2 regions of the Methylobacterium sp. PvP105 genome follow, and region 1 is predicted to be linked to the other one. Evidence: riboswitches for the same ligand, from Rfam matches in the RefSeq annotation. Region 1 holds a riboswitch; the other holds the start of a gene.
What was found. Region 1 has a riboswitch for cobalamin ahead of J3A75_RS08235 (TonB-dependent receptor). Riboswitches for the same ligand answer to the same signal wherever they lie in the genome.
Positions count from the first base shown of each region.

Region 1 (3,399 bases):
CGGGCGCGGGGGCGGCGGCAAGGGCGGGGGAGGGGGCCGCCGAGCGCCTGGCCGGAGGCCGGCTGCCGGGCTTGGCCGCGGCGGCGTCCCGCGGTGCGTCGTCGCGCGGTGCGGCGGCGTCGCGGCGCGGCTTCGGGGGCCGGGCCGGCGCGGAGACCGCAGCGCCCTGCGATCCCCAGGGATCGCGGGTGCCGGCATCCTCGCCGCGGTTGCGGGCCGCGCGCTCGGCGGCGTCGCGGGCGCTGGTGCGCGGGCCCGTGCGGGCGCGGCCGTCGGCCTGGGCCTTGCCGCCCCTGAACTTGCCCGCATCGAACTTGCCGGCCTGGGGCTTGCGCCCCTTCGGCCCGCCGCTTCTGGGAGGTCGTGTCGTCATGCTTCCGCCGGCACCCGTCTTCGCGTCGGACGGAGCGTCCGGGCGCGTGGGCCGCGGCGTCGCGGACGTCCGGACCGATGGGATTGCCCGGCTGTAGCATCGCCCGCGCCGAGCGGCAAAGGCGGTGGGCCGGCTCGGTCCGTCAGGGCTCCGCGTCCCACGCGTCGCGGAGCCGGGCCTTCAGGCCTGCGGGGAAGAGATCCGGACCGCCCGGGACGTCGAGCCCGTCCAGATCGCACCACCGGGCCACGCAGGCGGTGCCGGAATCCTCGTGGAAGACGAAGCGCTCCGGCCCGTCGAACAGCCCCGGCGGCAGGGCGACGGGGAACAGGAACAGCACCTCGTGCCCGACCTGCCCCTCGTGCGTGAAGATGTTCTCCATGACGCGGGGGCCGCCGAGCACCGAGACGGTGACGCCGAGTTCCTCCCGGAACTCCCGGATCAGGGCGTCCTCGACCCGCTCGCCGAAGGCGACGCTGCCGCCGAGGGGCCGGACGCCTTTCAGGCGCCCGTCATCCGCGCGGACCTCCGCCACGAGCAGGCTGTTGCCGCGCCGGGGCAGGCCCAGCGCCTTCACGCGAATCTCCGCAGGGGGCCGCCAGACCGTCATCCCGCACCGGCTAGCCCGTCGTCGGCGAGGCCGCAACGGCTCGGTGCCCCGCGCGCCGATCCACGGCAACAACCGGACACACGGTTGACGCCCGGGCCCGCTACGGCCAAGCTGTGCTCGACGGTTCCCCTCGGGGATCAAAAGGGAACGCGGTGAGGGGTTCGCCCCGAAGCCGCGGCTGCCCCCGCAACTGTGAGCGGCGAGCCCTTCACCACCACGTCACTGGGTCACCCCGGGAAGACGGTGCGAGGGCGGCGACCCGCGAGCCAGGAGACCTGCCGTCAGCCGTGGTCACACGCGAAACGCGCCGGGCGGGGTGTCCTGGCGGGTGTCGAGGCGCCGCCAGTCCCGAGGGGAGGCGGTCGCCGAGGCCTCGTTCGCGGTGACGTGCCACAGCAAGCGCGCCCGCGACGCCGTTTCCCATGCCCGTCTCCGCCGCCTCGAGACCCTCGAGCCCTGTCCCGGGACGCCGTCGCGCGCCCGCACAGGCTGAGCCATCCGGACGGCCGATGCGTTGTAATGTTATTACAATGCGTGTACGACGCGGGGGCCGGCGCGCGCCGTGCACGGACCGCTTCTCCCATGTCATTCTCGACCTATCGCTCCCGCCTCGGCGGGCGGGCCCCGCTCTGCGGCGTTCTCCTCGCGCTCCTCGCCGGCCCGACCGCCGCCCAGGAGGCGGTCACCCTGGATGAGCTGTCCGTCGCGGGCGCGGGCGGCGACCCGAGCCGCCTCCCGCCGAACGGCCTCAACCTGCGCACGCCCGACCGGACCGCGAGTCGCCTCGGCCTGACGCCGCTGGAGACGCCGGCCAGCCTCGACATCGTGTCGGGCGAGACCGCGCGGCTCCGCGGACAGGATACGATCGCCGAGGCCGTGACCCAGGACGCGACCGGCATCACCACCATCGCGGCGCCCGGCAACGGCAACGGCGCGTTCACGTCCCGCGGCTTCGCCGGGCCGAACTCGATCCAGCAGCTCTACGACGGCACGCGCTTCTACGTCGGCGCCAACACCGTGACCTTCCCGTTCGACACGTGGAACGTCGAGCGGATCGAGGTGCTGCGCGGGCCGTCCTCGGTGCTCTACGGCGACGGCGCCATCGGCGGCGTCATCAACGTGGTGCCCAAGAAGCCGGTCTTCGTGCCGGTCAACGCCGCCCGCGCGGTCATCGGCACCGACGGGGTCGCGCGCCTCGCCCTCGATTCCGGCGGCCCGCTGGGCCAGGCGGAGTACGGCGACACCTTCGCGTACCGCCTCAACGTCAGCGGCAACCGCGCCGACGGCTGGATCCGGCCGGAGGGCGATTTCCGCAACCTCGCGGTCTCCGCCGCCCTGCTGTTCCGGCCGAGCGCCGACCTCGCGTTCACGCTGAGCCACGATCTCGGCTACCAGGAGCCCGCCCGCTACTGGGGCACGCCGCTCGTCGCGGGACGGATCCCGGACCTCATACGGTTCAACAACTACAACGTCCGCGACGCGAAGATCACCTGGGCCGACAACTGGACCCAGCTCAAGACCGAGTGGTCCCCCTCGGCCGACATCACGATCCGCAACACCGCTTACCGGCTCACCAGCCGGCGCCACTGGCTCGACGTCGAGCAGTACAGCTACAACCGCGGCACCGGGCTCGTGGACCGGGGCGACTACCTGGAGATCTACCACAGCCAGGAGCAGGTCGGAGACCGCCTCGACGCGACGTTCCGCGGGAGCCTGTTCGGGCTGCCGAACCAGTTCGTGGCCGGGTTCGACGTGAACCACATCGATTTCCGCCACACCAACAACTTCTACTTCGACCAGACCACCAGCGTGCCGCTCACCGGCTACGATCCGGGCCTGTTCCCGCAGAACGGGCGGGCCCGTCCGGCCTACGCCACGCAGACGAGCCAGGCCTCGGTCTTCGCCGAGGACCGGCTGATCCTGTCGGACAAGCTCTCGTTCCTCACCGGCGTGCGCCTCGACGTGCCGACGCTCAATCGGGAAGACCTGCAGACGGGATCGCGGTTCGAGAGGACCTACCGGGCGCTCGGCTACCGGTTCGGCCTCGTCTACAACCCGACGCCGGACAGCGCGCTCTACGCCCAGTACAGCTTCGCCACCGACCCGGTGAACAGCCTGATCACGCTGTCGCAGTCGCTGGCCGGCTTCAAGCTCGCGACCGGCGATCAGGTCGAGATCGGCGCCAAGGGTCTGGCCTTCGACGGCGCCCTGGAATGGACCGTCGCGGGCTACCGGATCGTCAAGGACAACCTGATCTCGGCGATCCCCGGACAGCCGACGCTCTCGACGCAGGTCGGGAGCCAGTCCTCGCAGGGTTTCGAGCTGGCGCTCGGCTGGCGCTTCGCGCCGGGCTGGCGCCTCGACGGCAACCTCGCGCTCCTGCACGCGCAGTACGACCGGTTCGACCAGACGGTGA
Region 1 covers NZ_JAGIPA010000001.1:1,708,891-1,712,289, forward strand. Annotated here, with positions in the region: gene J3A75_RS08225 (RluA family pseudouridine synthase) at 1-373, opposite strand, end outside; gene J3A75_RS08230 (NUDIX hydrolase) at 516-950, opposite strand; cobalamin riboswitch at 1,088-1,281, shown strand; gene J3A75_RS08235 (TonB-dependent receptor) at 1,566-3,399, shown strand, end outside.

Region 2 (3,399 bases), 2.6 Mb from region 1:
ATGCTCGACCTCTACGCGCGCGCGCTGAAGTGGCCGGTGACCAACATGCGCTACGAGCTCCTGAACAACGCGGTCAATCGCGGCTGGAGCTGGGGCTCGGGCCGGCAGGCCCCGGAGGTCCTGTCGAACCTCAAGGGCGACCTCGCGCTCGACGGGCACCTGCGCGTCCTCGTGGCGCACGGCTACACCGACCTGGTGACGCCCTACTTCGCCTCGAAGCTCCTGCTCGCGCAGGTCCCCGCCTACGCGGCCGGACGCCTGAGCCTCGCGGTCTATCCGGGCGGGCACATGTTCTACACGCGCCCGGACTCGCGCGCCGCGTTCAGGGCGGACGTCGAGCGGATGTACACGGACGCCCTGAAGGTGCGCGACGCCGGCCCGACCCGTCCGGCCGGCGCCCCCGCCGAGCATCTCAGGACCGCGCCGTGACGCCCCCCGCCCGCCTGGCCGTTCACGCGTCGTCGAAGGCGAGGGCCTCGGCCGGGTAATCGACCATCGTCCGGCGCTGCGCGTCGGTATTCTGCCACTCCCCGACCTTCATGTAGCGGCCCTCGAGATCGCGGACCTCGACCACCTTCCCGATGGTGGGGATCGACTGGAAGCCCTGCGGCCAGTTCGACGCGAAATAGAAGACCTGCTCGACGTGGTCCGAGAGGTGGCAGATCCCCGGTCCGAAGGTTCCCAGCCCGAACACGAGGTAGCGGCCGTTCACCAGGGCCGCGACGTCGGAGATCAGCGACTCGCTCTGGATCTCCACCGGCAGGCCGCGTCGCGCCGCGTAGGCCTCCACCTCGGCGATGACCGGGTTCAGCCTGTTCTCGAAGACGAGCTTGACCGAGCGGATCCGGCCCTCGGCCAGCAGCCGGTCGATGACCATCCGGTAGAACGCGAGGGGCGGCTGCGGGTAGTGCGGATCGACCCAGGTGCTGAAGATGTCGCCCGAGCGGATGTGGATCAGGAGCTGGTCGTCGGGCTTGGCCGGGAAGGTCCTGGGCAGGCCGTTGAACAGCGGCCGGATCACGCTCTGCACGATCGCGCGCGAATCCGTCGGTCCCCGCAGCGCGGTCACGCGCTCGAACTGCGTCGGGTCGAAGTACAGACCCGACAGGAAGTAGCCGTCCGGCGGCAGCGGTTCGTCCGGCGGGATGAAGGTGATGCCGTCGCAGGTCAGCCGCTCGGTCAGGAAGATCACCTTGCTGCGGTCGACCTTGGGGACCTTGATGTATTTCAGGTTGAGCGCCTTCGCGACCGACACCGCGATGATGTACTGGACGAGGCAGTTGCCGAAGGCGCCGTTCTCGAACAGCGACAGGCCGACGAGGGCGCGGCTCGCGCGGTCGGGCGCCGAATGGAGATTGTAGGTGACGTAGACGTTGGCCCCGGGCTTCTCGTTCAGGAGCGTCACGTCGAGGCCGAGCATCGCCCGGAGGGCGATCAGGTCGACGGCGGCCTCTTCGGCGCGGACGGCAACGGGGACGATCCGGGCCGGCTCCGGCGCGGCGACCCGCACCGCGCGCGCCCAGGCCCGCTCGTCGGGGACGATGGCGGCCACGAGGGCGTCCGGGGTCGCGCTCCAGCCGGCGAGGTCCGGCTCGATCCACGTCGCGCCGTCCTGCGAGACCGCCACGGCGACGTCGCCGGGTTCCGGAGGGACCACCCCTCCCCCCGGTCGCAGGGCGACGGAGTGGATCGGGAAACGGCCGCCGAGATCGACTTCGAGCCACCTCGTACCCGCGTCCGATACGATCCGCGGGTCTCGGCCGGCCGCCAGATCGACGAGGACCGGGGTCGGATCGTCTGTCAGGGCCATCGGGTCTCCGGGAGCTTACCGCCCGCGCCGGGCGGGTGTCGGGTGCGGCGGTGCCTGCTCCGGGGCGCGGCCGTCAAGCCCGTCCGTGCCGCGGCGCGGCGCGGGAATCGGCCGCGATCCGGCGTCGCTCCGTTGTGTCCCGGCGGTCATGCGTCTACAACGACCGGGTGACGGTGCCCCGGCGACGGGGTGAAAAGGGAATGCGGTGAGGGGTCCGAGGCCCCGATTCCGCGGCTGCCCCCGCAACTGTGAGCGGCGAGCGCCCGCCAAGCGCCACCGGAGCGATCCGGGAAGGCGGCGGGCGCGCCGAGCCGCGAGCCAGGAGACCTGCCGTCACGACAGGATCCCGCAATGCCGCCGGTGGGGCGGCTGGAGACACTGCTGATGACGACCCAAACCCTCGCCCCCGTCGCCGCCGGCACCCGCGCGTCGGAGCGCCCGATCGCCGTCGCGCTCGCGGCCGTGCTGGGCCTCGGCCTGCTGTTCATGGCGGGCTTCTCGCCGGCGATCGCGCTCCACAACGCGGCGCACGATTTCCGACACACCCAGAACTTCCCCTGCCACTGACGTCCCCGGAACAGGGATGATCATCCGGCTCCTGTCGGCGGCCCTCGCCGCCGGCTTCTTCGCGGCTGCCGTCGTGACGGGCCTCGAACTCACGCTGACCTCGCCGCTGATCGTCGCGGCCGAGCGCTACGAGCAGCAGGAGGCGCCGCGTCAGGCCGCCGAGACGCTCCCGATCAGGGCGCTCCCGATCGTGCTGGCCCATGCCGGGCACGACCACGCCGCGCCCGACGCCGCGCCGGAATGGCAGCCCGGCCCCGGCCTGCCGCGGATGGCCTTCACCGGGCTCGCGACCCTCGTCGGCGGCGTCGGCTACGCGCTGCTGCTCGGCGCGGTGATGCTCGCCTGCGGCCGCGAACCCACGCCACAGGTCGGGCTCGCCTTCGCGGTGGCGGGCTTCGCCAGCGTCGCCCTCGCGCCGGGCCTCGGCCTGCCGCCGGAACTGCCCGGCAGCGCGGCGGCCCCGCTCGCGACACGCCAGGCGTGGTGGGTGATGACCGCCGCGGCGACCGGGATGGGGCTCTACCTGATCACGATCCGCCGCGCGCTGATCACCATCCTCGGGGGGCTCGTCCTGATCATCGCCCCGCACGCGGTCGGCGCCCCGCAGGCGCCGGAGGCCGCGTCGGAGCTTCCGGCCGCGCTGGCCGCGCAGTTCGCCGCGCGGTCGCTGGCCATCAGCTTCGTGTTCTGGATCCTGATCGGGCTGGGACTCGGCTGGGCGTGGCAGGCCTTCGCCCGCGGCGCGGATCGGGGAGCGGCCCGTGCCTGAGACCATTCTCTACGTCTGCACCACCTGCCGCCGCTCGGACGACGACCCGGACGGCCCCCGCGCCGGGGCCCGCCTGCTGGAGGCGCTCCGGGCGCGGAGCGGCGGCACGCCGGATCTGCGGGTCGAGGCGGTGGAGTGCCTGTCGGTCTGCAAGCGGCCCTGCACCGTGGCGGTCGCCGCGCCCGACCGCTGGACCTACGTCTACGGCGACATGGATCCGGCCGCCTCGGCCGAGATCATCCTCGGCGGGCTC
Region 2 covers NZ_JAGIPA010000001.1:4,287,393-4,290,791, forward strand. Annotated here, with positions in the region: gene J3A75_RS21030 (S10 family peptidase) at 1-429, shown strand, start outside; gene J3A75_RS21035 (hypothetical protein) at 452-1,810, opposite strand; cobalamin riboswitch at 1,965-2,160, shown strand; gene J3A75_RS21040 (CbtB domain-containing protein) at 2,195-2,377, shown strand; gene J3A75_RS21045 (CbtA family protein) at 2,394-3,146, shown strand; gene J3A75_RS21050 (DUF1636 domain-containing protein) at 3,139-3,399, shown strand, end outside.
Region 2: another riboswitch for cobalamin. It lies ahead of J3A75_RS21040 (CbtB domain-containing protein); the one in region 1 lies ahead of J3A75_RS08235 (TonB-dependent receptor).